DNA from 3 places in the Bradyrhizobium sp. 159 genome. Region 2 is predicted to be linked to each of the others. Evidence: predicted binding sites of a transcription regulator. Region 2 holds the regulator's gene; each other region holds the start of a gene.
The links. Region 2 encodes LexA, which represses DNA repair genes until DNA is damaged. Its sites were predicted from a motif close to TGTTCNNNNTGTGTTCNG; they were not measured.

Region 1 (5,487 bases), on a different contig from region 2:
GGCTTTGGCGCCGCCTCCAAACAGGGTTGACGAGGTGTTAACGCTTCAGAGCATGATCCGCAAAAGTGTGCAGCGATTTTCCAAAAAGGTCATGCGCAAACAAGAAGCTAAAGCGCGATCGTGATCTCACCGCGGTTTAGAGTGAGGCGGCCTGCAGGCGGCCATGGCCGCCGCGGGCGCCGACGATCAGCGCCGCGGCCTCGCGCTGCGAGAACGTCTTCGAGCGCACATAGATGCGGTAATCGGCCGGCCCTTCGGTGGAGAGATAGATTACCTGGCCGCCGTCGACGGGCTGCGCGGCGATTGAGACCAGGCGTGTCCACGGATTGCCCTGGCAGGATTCCGATTCCGAGCCGAGGCCGTCGTCGACCACCGCGAAGTCCGCAGCGTCCGCATTGTCGGTGACCTGGACCCGTACCGTGGCCTGCGCGGGATCATCGGTGAAGGCGACATGCACGCCGGCGGTCCAGAACAGGGAGGTGAGCTCGACCGAGGACTCGCCCAGGGCAATGCAGGGATGCGAGACCGATCCGATCTCGCCGCGGGCGAACACCGCCGCCGCCAACAGGGGAACAACCGAGGCCAGGATCTTGAAACGCAACATGACACTCTACTCGCCCGCCCCTCGGGAACTCGAGTTGGAAACACATGGGGCTTATGGTTTGCAGAGCGTAAAGGAAACTCGTTACCGCCGGGTTGATGCGCGTGTGCTTCACGCCATCTGCCGCACATCCTCCGCGAGTGCGCGGTAGGATAGCGCTTCGGCGAGGTGCAGCCGGCCGATCTTGTCCGCGTTGTCGAGATCGGCCAGTGTGCGCGCGACCCGCAGCACGCGGTGATAGCCGCGCGCCGACAGCCGCATGGTCTCCGCCGCGTCCCGCAATAGCTTGGCGCCTTGCGCATCCGGTTTTGCGATCTCTTCGAGGACCGAGGCCGGCGCCTCGGCATTGGTACGGACGTTCGGCAGGCCGGCATCCGCATAACGCGCAAGCTGGATGTCGCGTGCCGCCGCCACGCGCGCGGCGACTTCGGCGGAGCCTTCCGCCGGCGGCGGCAGAATCAAATCGGCCGCGGTCACCGCCGGCACCTCGATGCGCAGATCGATGCGATCCATCAACGGACCGGAGATGCGCGCTTGGTAGTCGCCGGTGCAGCGGTCGATGCGGCCGCGCTTGCAGGCATAGCCCGGCTCGAACGCGTTGCCGCAGCGGCACGGATTCATCGCGGCCACCAGCATGAAGCGGGCAGGGTAGGTGACGCGATGATTGGCGCGCGACACCGCGACCTCGCCGTTCTCCAGGGGCTGGCGCAGCGAATCCAGCACGCGCGGATCGAACTCCGGCAGCTCGTCGAGGAACAGCACACCCTGATGCGCCAGCGAGATCTCGCCGGGTTTGGCGCGCACGCCGCCACCGGTGAGCGCGGCCATGCTGGCGGAATGATGCGGCGAGCGGAACGGCCGCCGCGCGGTCAGCGCGCCGCCCTCGATCTCGCCGGCGACGGACGCGATCATCGAGACTTCGAGCAGTTCGCCGGGCGACAGCGGCGGCAGGATCGAGGGCAGGCGCGCCGCCAGCATCGATTTGCCGGCGCCGGGCGCGCCGATCATCAGCAGGTGATGTCCGCCCGCGGCTGCGATCTCCAGCGCCCGCTTGGCGCTCTCCTGGCCCTTGATATCGCGCAGGTCGAGGGACGAGGCGGCGGCCTCATGCACCTTCGGTGAGGGCCGCGACAGCACCTGCGTGCCCTTGAAATGGTTGGCGATCTGAATGAGTGATTGTGCGGCCATGATCTGGATGTCCGGGCTCGCCCAGGCCGCCTCCGAGCCGCAGGCTGCCGGGCAGATCAGGCCCTCCTCGCGCGCATTGGCGCCGATCGCGGCGGGCAGGACACCTGCGACCGGCGCGATCGATCCGTCGAGGCCGAGCTCGCCGAGAACTGTGAAGCCGGTCAGTGCATCGGGCGGGATCGCGCCGATCGCCGCCATCAGCCCGAGCGCGATCGGCAGGTCGTAATGGCTGCCCTCCTTGGGCAGGTCGGCCGGGGCCAGATTGACGATGATCCGCCGCGCCGGCAGCGCCAGCCCCGAGGCGATCAGAGCCGAACGGACCCGCTCGCGTGCCTCCGACACCGCCTTGTCCGGCAGGCCGACGATGGCGAAGGCCGGCAGCCCCGGGGCGACCTGCACCTGCACGTCGACCGCACGGGCCTCAATCCCCTCAAAGGCGACGGTAGAAACCCGCTGAACCATGCTCGAACCAGCCTGCCCTTTCGCGCAATTAGGGGTAGCAGAGCCTAGCGCCTTTCGCAAGAACAATACGGGAACATGCCCTAGGACCGAGAAAATCCTACCCGATCGTAAACGTGAAGCGGACACTACACCTCGAATGCGAGCGGCTCTCCTCAGCACATTCCAACGAATGTCCGCTACTCCTACCCTTGCGGGATGGGCCGTGGTCTAACGGGTGAAGAATTCAAATGCTTGCAAATCGCCGGAGAAGCGAACGTCGGGTATGCAGCCGGCTCGCCAAAATCCACTTTGGCGCGGGCTCGCTGCCGCGCGACTGCACGATCACGGATATCTCGGATGGCGGCGTGAAAGTGGTGGCGGAATTCCTGGAAGTGCCGCCGCAATTCACCATCATCTTCGCGCCCGATTATTCCCGCCAATGCCGCCTGCGCTGGCGCATCGGCTGCGAGTTCGGCGCGGAGTTCGTCGATTAGGCCTTAATGGCCGCGCCTCCTTAACGGGGCTTTAGCGTTAATGGGTAAGCATCTCTGATCAGTCGCCGAGTGATCAGAGTATGTCCAAGCGTCCGTCTCCCGCCTCTCCTTCGGCGAAATTCCTGCTTCCCGCGTTGATGGTGCTTGTCCTCGCCGGCTGCCAGACCAATGGCATCGAGGATGTCACCGGCGCGCTCGGCGTTAGATCTGAAGCCAGTGTGAAGGCCGACGCCAAGCCGGACATGGACACCTTGCGCGAACGCTATCGCGCCAAGCCCGGTGATCCCGGCGTTGTGCTCGCCTATGGCAAGGCGCTGCGCGAGAGCGGCCAGCGGGCGCAGGCGGTCGCGGTGATGGAGCAGGCCGTGCTCGGCCATCCCAGCAACAAGGCATTGCTCGCCGGCTATGGCCGCGCGCTCGCCGACAACGGCAATTTCCAGCAGGCCTTCGACGTCCTCGGCCGAGCGCATACGCCCGAGGATCCGGACTGGCGCATCCTGTCGGCGCAGGGCGCGGCGCTCGATCAGCTCGGCCGCAATGAGGAGGCGCAGCAATATTATGCGACCGCCTTGAAGATCGTGCCCGACGAGCCGCAGGTTTTGTCCAATCTCGGCCTGTCTTACATGCTCCAGAATAATCTGCCGCGGGCGGAGGAAACGATGCGCCGCGCGCATGAGCGCAATCCCGCCGATTCCCGCGTGCGCGCCAATCTCGCGCTGGTGCTGGGGCTGGAAGGAAAGCAAGCCGAGGCCGAGGCCATCGTGAAGGCCGACCTGCCGCCGGACCAGGCGGCGGCAAAGGTCACGGCGCTGCGGCAATTGCTGGCGAAGAAGCAGCAGCGGGCGGACAAATAGCTCGCGCCGTTTGGATTCTCGTTTTTGGCGCGCTTTCTTGACGCGAACCGGGATCCGTCGCTCGAAAACGCTTGCCGCCCCTACGACGCCTTGCGATGCGGGGCGGATCCGCGGCCCGACCTGCCCTTCAGCTTCTTCAGCAGCGGGCCGAGCAGCGAGCGCTTCGGCTTCTTCACCTCGCCGCGGCCGGCGAGGCGGTTGGCCATGTTCTGGAACAGAAGGGTGGTGCGGTGGCTCTTGGAGACCTCCGCGATCATCTGGCCGTTGTTGGCGGCGGTCGAGAACAGCTTCGAATCGAACGGGATCACCGCGAGCGGCTGGCTCTCCATGGTCTTGGCGAAAGCTTTGACCTCGATCTCCGCGCGCTTGTGCATGCCGACCTGGTTGAGACAATACAGCGGCGGCCGGTCGTTCGGGCGCGCCGCCTTGAGCACGCTCAGCATGTTCTTGGTGTTGCGCAAATTGGCGAGATCGGGCTCGGCCACGATCACGATGTCGTCGGCGTTGACCAGCGCCCGCCGCGTCCAGCCCGACCATTGGTGGGGTACGTCGAGCACGATGCAGGGCGTGGTCATGCGCAGCGTGTCGAACACCGCATCAAAAGCTTCGGCGCCGAAATCGTAGACGCGGTCGAGCGTCGCGGGGGCGGCCAGCAGGCTGAGGCGCTCGGTGCATTTGGCAAGCAGGCGCTCCATCAGCGCCGTGTCCGGCCGGTCCTGCGATAGCACCGCGTTGGCGATGCCCTGCAGCGGATCCTGATTGTAGTCGAGGCTCGCAGTACCGAAGGCGAGGTCGAGATCGATCACGACGGAATCGAGCGCGAGGTCGCGGGCGATGGTCCAGGCCACATTGTGCGCGACGGTGGACGCGCCGACGCCGCCCTTGGCGCCGACCACCGCGATGACGCGGCCGGTGATGATGGCTTCGGATGCCGAGAACAGGCTACAGATCGAGCGGACGACGTCGAGGGTTTCGACTGGCCCGACCACGTAGTCGTTGACGCCGCGGCGGACCAGCTCGCGATAGGGCGCGGTGTCGTTGGGATTGCCGATCACCACGACGCGGGTGCCGGGGTCGCAGACGCCGGCGAGGTCGTCGAGCCCCTCCAGGATGTCACGCGTGCCGTCGGATTCGATCACGATCACGTTCGGCGTCGGCATCGTTTCATAGACTTCGATTGCCGCAGCGAGACCACCGTCCCTGGCAGTGAGATGCGCCTTGGCGAGCCGCCGATCCTCCCCCGCCGCGGTCACCGCGGCGAGCGTCTGCTCGGTCTCGCAAAAAGCCTGCACCGAGATGCGAGGAACCGGTGCAATGTGTTCGTCGGGGTGCCGCGGATCGTCCGCTTCTTCGTCGTGGATGCCAGTCATTTGCCGGTGTCGCTGAGTTTGGCCTTGTCGGCCTCGGGATAGGAGGTCGCGGTCGTCGAGCCCTTGCGATAGCGGTCGAAGGCGATGTCGCGCCGTGCGGTGTAGGCGGGCGTCTCGGCGCGCGGCTGCTCGAGGTCGGCCGGATTGTCGATCATGGCCGCGAGGTTGCGCTGGCTGGCGCAGCCCAGATTGAAATACGGCCGGTTCTCATTGTAGCCGGGGTCGAGGATGTTCGGACCAACGTCTTCCGGCCACAACCCGCAGGGTCCGGCCACTGCGCTGAGTTTGGAATAGCTCAGCCGGATCGTCGGCAGGAGGCCGGGGTCTTCGGGACGATAGGGATGCTGGAGGATGGCGCGCGAGGGCACGTCGCCGGATGCGAGCACGGAACGGATTTCTCGATAAGTCGCCGCCGCGGCACGCGAATTCGCGGTGTCGACGGGCACGTCGACGACGACGGAGCCGGTGCCTTCGCGCATCCAGTCCCGGGCAATGCCTGCGACATCCGCGTGCTGCGCGGCCGAGAGGCCGCCGCGCGC
Region 2 (5,487 bases):
AATGCTGGAATTGCTGGAGGACGAAGTGCTGCGCTGCCTCGGCCTCTTGGGTGCCACCTCGTTCGCCGAAATCGACAAATCCTGCCTGCATCAGGCGACCGCAACGAATGCGCCGAGCGTGTTCAGCGCGTTCCCGCTGTTCGACCACGAGCCCTACCGATACTGAAATGTGAAAGAACACGATGACCTCACTCTCCCCCGGCAGCGCCGATGCGCTCCTGTTCGATCTCGGCCGCGTGGTGCTCGATATCGATTTCTCCAAGGCGATCGCCTGCTGGGCGGGGCATGCCGGCTGCCAGCCCGAGGCCATCGTCGCGCGCTATGTGCGTGACGAGGCCTACCGGCTGCACGAGGTCGGCAAGATCGGCGACGAGGATTATTTCCAATCGCTGCGTTCATCGCTCGGGATCGGCATTTCCGACGCGCAGTTTCTGGAGGGATGGAACGCGATCTTCGCCGGCGAGATGCCTGAGATCGCCGAGCTCTTGCCGCGCGCGGCGAAGCAGATGCCGCTCTATGCCTTCTCCAACACCAATCGGCCGCATGTCGACTATTTTTCGAAGGAATATGCCGGCGTGCTCGGGCATTTCCGCGAGCTCTATCTGTCGTCCAGCATCGGCCTGCGCAAACCGGATGCGGAGGCGTTCGATCATGTCGTGGCGGCGATCGGCGTGCCAGCCAGCCGAATCGTCTTCTTCGACGACCTCGCCGAGAACGTCGAGGGGGCGCGAGCGCGTGGACTGACGGCGGTGCATGTCACCTCGCCCGGTGATGTCGGCAACGCCTTGCTAGCGTTGGGAATTTGACCACCGATGCCGAACAGGATCGGGGTCGGGTTTCGGGCACCCAAATCCGCTCGGGTATGGAACCAATTCACTTTGTACATTTTTGTACAGAGTTCCGGGAACGGAATACCTCCCTCCGGACTCTATGAGTCCGTTGGGACGTCTACATCGGACTTATTCTCGTGCTGGGCAAAGCCTACCTCACAAAGCAAGCCTCCTTGCTGCTCGAATTCGCCAAGACAACTTCGGATTCGCGCCTCTCCGCCAAGCTGATCAGCAAGGCCGCCGACCTAAAGTCGCAGGCCGATCCGCTGCCGGACAAGGATCAAAGCCCCAAAGCTCCGGACGTGACATCCAGCGTCAGTTCGGGCGAACAGACGCAGAGTTGATCCGATGCCGGCCGTGGCGCTCATCCTTCTCGTCCTCGCCATGGCTATCCTCGTACCGGTCTGTCTCGCCTTCCGGATCATGCCGTGACCGGTCTGAGCACGATTCTTCATGACGGAGATCACGCAGGATAAATCATCCTGTCGGCGCCTTTGCCTCGCGCCTGCACTCGGCTAGAACTTTCGCCGCCCATTGCCGATATGCTCAGCAGGAGTTTCCGCCCTTGGCCCTGATGCCGGTTTCTGACGCGCTTGCCGCGGTGCTGGCGGGTGCGGAGCCGCTGCCTGAAGCGATGGTTTCCCTCAACGAGGCCTATCATCGCGTGCTCGCACGCGATGTCCCGGCGCTGCGCACACAGCCGCCGGAAGCAATGTCGGCGATGGACGGCTACGCGGTGCGCGCGAGCGATGCAACAAAGCTCGATAGTACGCTCACCTTGATTGGCGAAGTGGCGGCGGGTCGTCCGTTCGCGGGAACGCTGGGCCCCGGCGAAGCCGTGCGGATCTTCACCGGCGGCGTCATTCCCAACGGTGCCGACGCGGTCGTGATCCAGGAGGACACGGTTGCGGACGGCAAGCGCATCACGATCAAGGAAGCCGCGATTGCCGGCCGCCACATCCGCCCCGCGGGCGTCGACTTCTCCGAAGGAGACGTGCTCCTGCGCAAGGGAACCCGTCTCACCGAGCGCGATCTCGCGCTCGCCGCCGCCATGAATCATCCGCAGCTTGCCGTCTGCCGCCGTCCGAAGGTCGCGATCCTCGCCACCGGCGACGAGCTGGTCATGCCGGGAACCACACCCGCTCACGGCCAGATCGTCTATTCCAACGGCTATGCCCTGCACGCGCTCGCCCGCAGCGAGGGGGCCGATACCATCGACCTCGGCATTGCCGCCGATACGCTGGAGGCCACCACTGCCGGCATCCGCCGCGCCCGCGAGAGCGGCGCCGAGATCCTGGTCACGAGCGGCGGCGCGTCGGTCGGCGACCATGATCTGGTCCAGCAGGCGTTGAGGGACGAAGGCATCGCGATGGCGTTCTGGAAGATCGCGATGCGCCCGGGCAAGCCGATGATGCATGGGCGGCTCGGCGCGATGCGCGTGATCGGCCTGCCGGGCAATCCTGTGTCATCCTACGTGTGCGCCTTCCTGTTCCTGGTGCCGCTGATTCGCGCCTTGTCGGGACGATCCATGATTCATCACCGACAAGAACGCGCCGTGCTCGGCCGCGATGTGGATGCAAACGATATGCGCGCGGACTATCTGCGCGCACATCTGGAGACGCGCGACGATGGCACGTTGGTGGCCCTTCCCGTCAATCACCAGGATTCCTCGCTGCTTGCGAATCTCGCTGCAGCACAGGCACTTCTCGTCCGCGCACCGTTCGCTCCGAAGGCAGAAGCCGGCTCGCCTTGCGAGGTCCTGCGCCTGCCCGTCTGAACGCATCCACCACACGCGTTCCGCGAACTTTGTCCCGTTCACGGTAAATTAAGCAGTTGCGGAACACATATCGAACATATAGTGTCCGTTCATGATTTGTTTCGAGCATGTAGCGGTTCACCGCTCCAATTTAGCGTCTCGGAATCGAACGACATCAACCGGGGGACTTTGGTCGAGATGTTAACGCGCAAACAATACGAGCTTCTGCGGTTCATCAGCGAACGTCTGAAGGAAAGTGGCGTGCCGCCCTCCTTCGACGAGATGAAGGATGCGCTCGACCTGCGCTCGAAATCGGGCATCCATCGCCTGATCACCGCGCTCGAGGAGCGCGGCTTCATCCGCCGCCTGCCCAACCGCGCCCGCGCCATCGAGGTGATCAAGCTGCCCGAGCTCCAGGCCGCCGCCGGCAGCCGCCGCGGCTTCACGCCGAGCGTCATCGAGGGCAATCTCGGCAAGGTGCGCGCGAGCTCCAGTTCTTCCGCGGACGAAGGCGAGCGTCCCGTTGCGGTGCCCGTGATGGGTCGCATCGCGGCCGGCACGCCGATCGAAGCGTTGCAGACCCGCAGTCACACCATTAGCGTGCCGCCCGACATGCTCGGCTCGGGCGAACACTACGCACTCGAAGTGCGCGGCGATTCGATGGTCGAAGCCGGCATTCTCGATGGCGACATGGCGCTGATCCAGCGTAACGAGAGCGCCGATACCGGCGACATCGTGGTGGCCCTGATCGACGACGAGGAAGCGACGCTCAAGCGCTTTCGTCGCCGGGGGGCGTCGATCGCGCTCGAGCCCGCCAATGCCGCCTACGAGGTGCGCATCCTGCCGCCGAACCGGGTGAAGATTCAGGGCAAGCTGATCGGGCTGTACCGCAAGTACTGAGACGGGCCAGCGGTCATTCGATACCAATGATTCCGATTGGAGCGGACGATGGTCCGCTCCAGCTGGATAGTCTTTTGGTCTTGCGCAGATTATCCGGCCCCTCTCTCCGGCGCTCCATCCTCGGCATGCGGCTCCAAGCACGCATCGCTTGTGAAGAGATCGTGCGCAGGATCGCTTTAAGCGCCTTCGCAGCGTGCTGATCGCTTGCATCGGCCGCGCAAGCATTCGCAACTCAATTGCAGCACCATGCACGCAATCTGCGCACGTAGGGAGCGAGCTATTCCGCAACGCCTAAACTCCCATCAACCGACAGCCACGGCGAAGCTGGCCACATTCCCCCTCTCGGCGCCCGCAGGCCACGGGCGCTCGCATCCGCCGAATGCACTGAAGCGAGCTTTGTTCCTATGACTTCGGGAAAGATAATGTGATCGTGTCCGGCAACGCCAGCCGCAGATTTGCCCACAACCGAGCAGAGCGTTACGTGCTTCCACTCTGATAGAGGCTTGCGCCTCCGAAGGAGGCGCGGGTTGCTATCTTCGAATGAGGAGCACCCGATGTGTGACTACAGCCTGCATGCCGTTGCATCTCGCCCCGCCGAAGTCGGCGAGACGATCGTGTCGACAACGTTCCGCGGCACCTCAACGCGCGGCTTTGCTTCCGCGGCCGATCCGACCGTGGCCGTCTGCCTGCTGCCGGGAACGGAGCTCGCCTTCGCCGACAACGTCCGTTACGATAATCGCTGGATCTGGACGCGCACCATCAACTCCCGCGTCGGCAAGTTCGGCAAGATCGATCCGCACATACCCGACCGCCATCATGACGCGATCGAATTCCCCGACGGCAAATACGTGCTGGTGACGCAGCTCGTCGAAGGCCAGCGCGCAACCGTGCTGCAATTGCCGGTGACGCAGCCGGTCAGCGAGCGCGAGCACAAGCCGCAGATCGTTGCCGATAGCCGGTCGACGATCACGCGCCTGCCGATTGGCTGAGCCGTCCCCGCCCGCGGGGTCGGGCCAGGATTGAAATGCCATCGCCGGCCGAGGCCGGCGAGATGGTATAATTTGTGTGCTGCGGAGTCCGGTCGGACCCGGACCTACTCTTCGCATTTGTTTTTAATCGTCCGGCCCCTAATCGTCGACCTGCAAGTCGGTCTCCGCCGGCGTTGCATCCCGGTTGCGGGCCGCGGCCGTCCTCGGCACAAGGCTCCCATCGAAATCACCCTCGCCGGCGCCGGCCGGCAACCAGGGACGGCTTGTGCCTCTTGCTCTCACCGCCTGTATCGCAAAGCCGTCACCACGCTGCGTCAACGCCAGCGCGCCCTGGCTGGTGAGACGCTGCCGGTCGACCACCATCGCCGCGCAATCGGGCGGCGCGGGGCGCGTCGTGACCACCAGCGCGGCGCGACTGCAATCCTCAGCCAGCGCATCGATGCGCAGTGAAAGCGCGACCAGCCGACCGTCGGCAAGCGGCGTCACACAGCCGGACTCGTCGCACGACACGCCGTCAGCCAGCGAGCTACTCCCGGCATCGCGCGGATCGGCGTCGGCAGCTAACCACTCTTTGAGCAGAAAGCCATCCTTGCTCGCCCGGATCACATGCAACTGCCCGTCCCTGCCCCGCACCGCGACGCTGGCGCCGTCCCCGGCAATCAGGATGTCGGGCTGCCGCACCGACAGGCCCCACGCGATGGCGGCCAGCAGCACCAAGGCGCCAGACCAGCGCAAGGGCGTGCGCAACAGGCCCATCAAGATGATCCCGAGGCTTGCCGCGATCAGCGGCGCGGTGCCGAAGGCAGGGATCCGGCCGACTGCACCCGGCAGTGCCGCCACCCAGCGCGACACCGCGACCATCCAGTCGATGCCGATCCCCATCAGCCACCAGAACACGCTGTCAAGCCCAAAGGGAGCCGCGAGCAGTCCCAACAGGCCAGCCGGCATCACCAGTGCCGAGACCACCGGCATCGCGCCGAGATTGGCGAGCACGCCGAACGGGGTGACGCGA
Region 3 (5,487 bases), on a different contig from region 2:
GTTGTAGGTGCGCAGGCAATGATCGACGATCCACAACAGCGTGTTGGTATCAGGCGGGAAATAGATGCGGACGATGTCAGCCTTCTTGTTGGCGACGAGATCGACGAAACCAGGATCCTGATGGCTGAAGCCGTTGTGGTCCTGGCGCCAGACATGCGAGGTCAAGAGATAGTTGAGCGAGGCGATCGGGCGGCGCCATGGCAGATCGCGCGTCACCTTCAGCCATTTGGCGTGCTGGTTGAACATGGAATCGACGATGTGGATGAAGGCCTCGTAGCAGGAGAAGAAGCCGTGCCTGCCGGTGAGCAGATAGCCTTCGAGCCAGCCTTGACAGAGATGCTCGCTCAGGACCTCCATGACGCGGCCGTCCTGCGCGAGATGCACGTCGTAAGATTCGGTTGGCTCCATCCAGACGCGTTCGGTTGCCTCGAACACCGCGTCTAACCGGTTTGATGCCGTCTCGTCCGGGCCCATGATGCGGAAATTGCGCGCCTCGGCGTTGAGGCGAACGACGTCGCGCAGGAATTTGCCGAGCTCGCGTGTGGCTTCCGCCACGACACCGCCGGGCTGCGGTACCTCGACAGCGAAGCTGCGGAAGTCCGGCAGCTTCAGCTCCTTCTTCAACAGTCCGCCATTGGCATGCGGATTGGTCCCCATTCGCCGCTGGCCTTCGGGCGCGAGCGCCTGAAGCTCGGGAATCAGCGCCCCGCTGGGGTCGAACAACTTGTCCGGCTCATAGCTGCGCATCCAGTCTTCGAGCACCTTCAGATGCGCCGGATTCTCGCGGCAACTCGCAACGGGCACCTGATGCGCGCGCCAAAAACCTTCGACCTTCTTGCCGTCAACCTCCTTCGGGCCGGTCCAGCCCTTGGGGCTGCGCAGCACGATCATCGGCCAGCGCGGTCGCTCGACGCTTTTGCGCCCATCGCGGGCGTGCTGCTGGATCGAGCGGATGCTGACGAGCGCGACGTCGAGCGCATCCGCCATGGCCTGGTGCATCAATTTGGGATCGTCGCCTTCGACGAACAGCGGCTCATGGCCGAGCCCGCGGAAGAGGTCGCGGATCTCTTCGTTGCGCATCCGCCCGAGCACGGTGGGGTTGGCGATCTTGTAGCCGTTGAGGTGCAGGATCGGCAGCACCGCGCCGTCATGGGCCGGGTTCAAGAACTTGTTCGAGTGCCACGACGCCGCCAGCGGGCCAGTTTCGGCCTCGCCGTCGCCGACGACGCAGGCGACGATGAGGTCGGGATTGTCGAATGCCGCGCCATAGGCGTGCACCAGCGCATAGCCGAGCTCGCCGCCCTCGTGGATCGAGCCCGGCGTTTCCGGCGCCGCGTGGCTCGGAATGCCGCCGGGGAAGGAGAACTGCCTGAACAGCTTGCGCAATCCCTCAGTATCGCGCGCGATGTCGGGATAGATCTCGCTGTAGCTGCCTTCCAGATAGGTGTTGGCAACCATGCCCGGGCCGCCATGGCCGGGACCGCAGACGTAGATCACGTTGAGGTCGAGCGCACGGATGACGCGGTTGAGGTGAGCATAGATGAAGTTCAGGCCGGGCGTCGTGCCCCAATGGCCGAGCAGGCGCGGCTTGATGTGCTCGGGCCGTAGCGGTTCGCGCAACAGCGGATTGTCGAGGAGATAGATTTGCCCGACCGAGAGATAGTTGGCGGCACGCCAGTAGCGATCGAGGAGATCGAGTTCGCTGCTCGCGGCGCGCAATTGTCGTTGATTTGTCATGTTCTTGCCGACCTTCACCCAGCGATCGTCATCAACATTGTTCCGGCGCGATTGATCCCTTCGCCATGAAACGGGATCGCCGCCCCGCCGGTGTTTCGTGAGGTCAAGGGCGCGCGCCCGAAGTTTGGGCAGCGCTACTGTGCATGGGGTTGTTTTCGCGTTTTTGCTCTTGTTCTTGATTTGTTCTGGGCGCGTGCTATGTTGGGTTCATGAGTCGAGCATCTTCTCGTGCCCTCAAGCACCCGCCGGTTACGGCGCCCTCCGAGCCGGCGGGTGCGCCTTCTGATTTTCCTGTCGATTTTCCCGAGCTTGGCGTCGCCATCGATCGCGCACGCAGGCGAGGGCGGGGCGCCCAGTCCAACGCCAGCGGCCGTTACGAGGCCGAGGCCCGCGTCGCCTTCGACGATGGCTGGCAGAGCCTGGAGGAACTGCCGCCGTTCAAGACCACGGTCGGGATCGACACCTCACGCAAGGTGATCACCCGCAACGATTCCCCCGACATCGGTTTCGACCGCTCGATCAACCCCTATCGCGGCTGCGAGCACGGCTGCGTCTATTGCTTCGCGCGGCCGACGCACGCCTATCTCGGCCTGTCTCCCGGGCTCGACTTCGAGTCCAAACTGTTTGCCAAGCCCGAGGCGGCGGCGCTGCTCGAGAAGGAACTCGCTGCCAGCGGCTACGAGCCGCGGATGATCGCGATCGGCACCAACACCGATCCCTATCAGCCGATCGAGCGCGAGCGAAAGATCATGCGAGGCATCCTAGAGGTGCTGGAGCGCGCCGGGCATCCCGTCGGCATCGTCACCAAATCGGTCCTGGTGGTGCGCGATATCGACATTCTCGCGCGGATGGCCAAGCGCAACCTCGCCAAGGTCGCGATCTCCGTCACCTCGCTCGATCCGAGGCTCGCGCGCACCATGGAGCCGCGGGCGGCGACGCCGCCGAAGCGACTGGAAGCGCTCAAGCAGCTCTCGGAGGCGGGCATTCCGACCACTGTGATGGTCGCGCCCGTGATCCCCGCGCTGAACGATTCCGAGATCGAGCGCATTCTTGATGCCGCAGCCCATGCCGGCGTCAAGGAAGCCTCCTACGTGCTGCTGCGGCTGCCGCTCGAGGTCCGCGATCTGTTTCGCGAATGGCTGATGGCGAACTATCCAGACCGCTACCGCCACGTCTTCACGCTGATCCGCGACATGCGCGGCGGCCGCGACTACGATGCGAAATGGGGCGAGCGGATGAAGGGGACCGGCCCGATGGCCTGGACCATCGGCCGTCGCTTCGAGATCGCCTGCGACAGGCTCGGCCTCAACAAGCGGCGCTCCAAGCTGACCACCGATCACTTCGCGCGGCCGAAGCGGAACGGCGATCAGCTCAGCCTGTTCTGATCGCGAAGTGGACGAGGCGTAACATGAGTGAGGAAACCACCGTGCCGGTGCCGCGGCTGACCGTAGTCACGCTCGGTGTCAGCAACATCCGCGCCAGCATTGCCTTTTACGAGGCGCTCGGTTTCTCGCGCCTGCTCAAGGCGACCGGTGAGGCGGTCGCATTCTACGACACCGGTGGTCCGGTGCTCGCCTTGTATCCCTGGGATCAGCTCGCCGCCGACGCCGGGTTGCCGGACAATCCAAGACCGCCGGCATTTCGCGGGATGACGCTCGCCTGGAACTGCCGGACGCGCGAGGAGGTCGATACGGTGCTGGCTTTCGCTGTCGACAAGGGTGCAGCGCTGCTGAAAGCGGCGCACGAGACTGATTACGGCGGCTATTCCGGCTATTTCACCGATCCCGATGGCCATCCTTGGGAGGTCGTGGTCGCACCCGGGATCGAGGTGGGCGAGGACCGACGGGTGCATTTGGCGGAATAGGGCGGCTCACCTGAATAACGGGAATTGTCTCGGGTTCCAGGTTGCGCTGGCGAAGCCGCTTGCGCACGATCCCCACCATGATTCGGGACAAGTCCGCCAAGAAGCTGGCCAAAGACACGCCAAAAAAAGACGGTGCGAAGAAGGCTGCGCCTGCCAACACGTTGGAAGGCAAGCCGCCGCAAGCCAAGTCGTCGGAAACTAAGGCGTCGGAGGTTCAGGCTTTAACCGGCAAAAGCGCCGGCCGGAAAGGCATCATTGCCGTGGCCCCGCCGAGCTTCCGTCGTGAGCGCGCGCTGATCAAGCGCGGCGTCTGGCCGGTCGCAGGCTGCGACGAGGCCGGTCGCGGACCGCTCGCCGGCCCCGTGGTGGCGGCGGCCGTGATCCTCGATCCCGACCGCATTCCCCGTGGCATCGATGATTCCAAGCGCCTGACCGCCGAAGAGCGCGAAAAACTGTTCGACAAGATCTGCGCCACCGCGCAGGTCTCGGTCGCCGTGGCTTCGCCCGCGCGGATCGACCGCGACAACATCCTGCGTGCTTCGCTATGGGCGCTGAAGCGCGCGGTGGTGGCGCTGCCCGAGGCGCCGCGCCACGTCTTCGTCGACGGCCGCGACCGGCTCGATACGGAATGCGACTGCGAGGCCGTGATCGGCGGTGACGGCATCGTGCTGTCAATCGCGGCCGCCTCCATCGTTGCCAAGGTGACGCGGGACCGGCTGATGTGCGCGCTGGCGCAGGACTGCCCCGGCTACGGCTTCGAGCAGCACAAGGGCTACGCTGTCCCCGAGCATCTCGACGCCCTGGATCGCCTCGGCCCCTCCATCCACCACCGCAGCTTCTTCGCCCCCGTCGCCGCCGCCCGCGCCAAGCACATGCCCTGGACCGTCGAGCCGGCGCAGGATCTGTTCTCTGTCGCGGAGGTCGAGGTGCAGGTGGAAGCCCAAATCGAGATCGACGCGTCTGCGAATCTCTAGGTGTTTCCTCCGCAGCCTCCCCCATCCGTCAAGCCCGGCATGACGACTTGCGGCGGTTGCCACGACGCGCAGCGCCCTTTATCAAAACAGGTGTGAGCGAACAGGGCCGGCTGGACGGGTTGGCTGCATCTTTCGGACGTTGCATGCGGTTTACCTCGCTGGTCATCGAGCTCATTCGCGCCCGGCCGCGGCTGATCGTGTGGATCGCCGTGCTGCTCCAGGCGGCGATGTGGCTGTTCGTGGCGCTGGTGTTCTACCGCAGCCCGCCCGGCAGTCTGGCGACGCTGCTGGCCTTCGGCCGCGAGTACCAGGTCGGCACCGATCTCGGCCCGCCGCTGCCTGTCTGGCTCGCCGACATGGCCTATCGCGCCGCCGGCGGTCACATGTTCGGCGTGTATGTCCTCGCTGAGCTCTGCGAGATCGCGACCTTCATCGCGCTCTTTCATCTGTCTCGTGCCGTCGTCGGCTCACAGCAGGCGGTGCTCGCCGTGCTGCTGACCATGACCGTGCTAGCCTTCTCCTCGTCCGCGCTCGACTTCGGACCCTTGGTGCTGGCACGGCCGCTCTGGGCGCTGCTGCTGCTGCACTCCTGGCAGATCATCGGCCAGCGCCGCGGCAATGCCTGGTTCGTCTGGTCGATCGAGGCCGGCCTGTTGTTGCTCACGACGCCCGCCGCGATCTTCCTCCTCCTCCTGATCGTCGTCTTCGCGATCTCGACGGCGGGAGGCCGCAGGACGCTGCGCGGGCTCGATCCGCTATTCGCGCTGATCGTCGTCGCCGTGCTGGCGCTGCCCTATGCGATTTGGCTGATGCGCGCCGAGACATTGACGATGCCGGTCTTGCCGCAAGTTTCGGAGCTCAACGCCCGCGTCCTGCACGCAGCCTGGCTGCTCGGCGGGCTCGCGCTTGGGG

Region 1: the regulator LexA is predicted to act here: its motif matches at 2,310-2,327, upstream of IVA96_RS31770 (YifB family Mg chelatase-like AAA ATPase).
Region 3: the regulator LexA is predicted to act here: its motif matches at 1,908-1,925, upstream of IVA96_RS14965 (PA0069 family radical SAM protein).

The regions. Positions count from the first base shown of each region.
Region 1 is NZ_JADPKE010000101.1:170,979-176,465, forward strand. It holds gene IVA96_RS31765 (hypothetical protein) at 137-604, opposite strand; gene IVA96_RS31770 (YifB family Mg chelatase-like AAA ATPase) at 713-2,251, opposite strand; gene IVA96_RS31775 (PilZ domain-containing protein) at 2,479-2,724, shown strand; gene IVA96_RS31780 (tetratricopeptide repeat protein) at 2,805-3,578, shown strand; gene IVA96_RS31785 (AAA family ATPase) at 3,659-4,948, opposite strand; gene IVA96_RS31790 (CpaD family pilus assembly protein) at 4,945-5,487, opposite strand, start outside.
Region 2 is NZ_JADPKE010000061.1:89,669-95,155, forward strand. It holds gene IVA96_RS17265 (alpha-hydroxy acid oxidase) at 1-166, shown strand, start outside; gene IVA96_RS17270 (HAD-IA family hydrolase) at 183-806, shown strand; gene IVA96_RS17275 (hypothetical protein) at 968-1,174, shown strand; gene glp (gephyrin-like molybdotransferase Glp) at 1,396-2,607, shown strand; gene lexA (transcriptional repressor LexA) at 2,785-3,486, shown strand; gene IVA96_RS17290 (hypothetical protein) at 4,041-4,475, shown strand; gene IVA96_RS17295 (ComEC/Rec2 family competence protein) at 4,614-5,487, opposite strand, start outside.
Region 3 is NZ_JADPKE010000055.1:57,308-62,794, forward strand. It holds gene IVA96_RS14960 (phosphoketolase family protein) at 1-1,737, opposite strand, end outside; gene IVA96_RS14965 (PA0069 family radical SAM protein) at 1,947-3,122, shown strand; gene IVA96_RS14970 (VOC family protein) at 3,146-3,601, shown strand; gene IVA96_RS14975 (ribonuclease HII) at 3,679-4,575, shown strand; gene IVA96_RS14980 (glycosyltransferase family 39 protein) at 4,719-5,487, shown strand, end outside.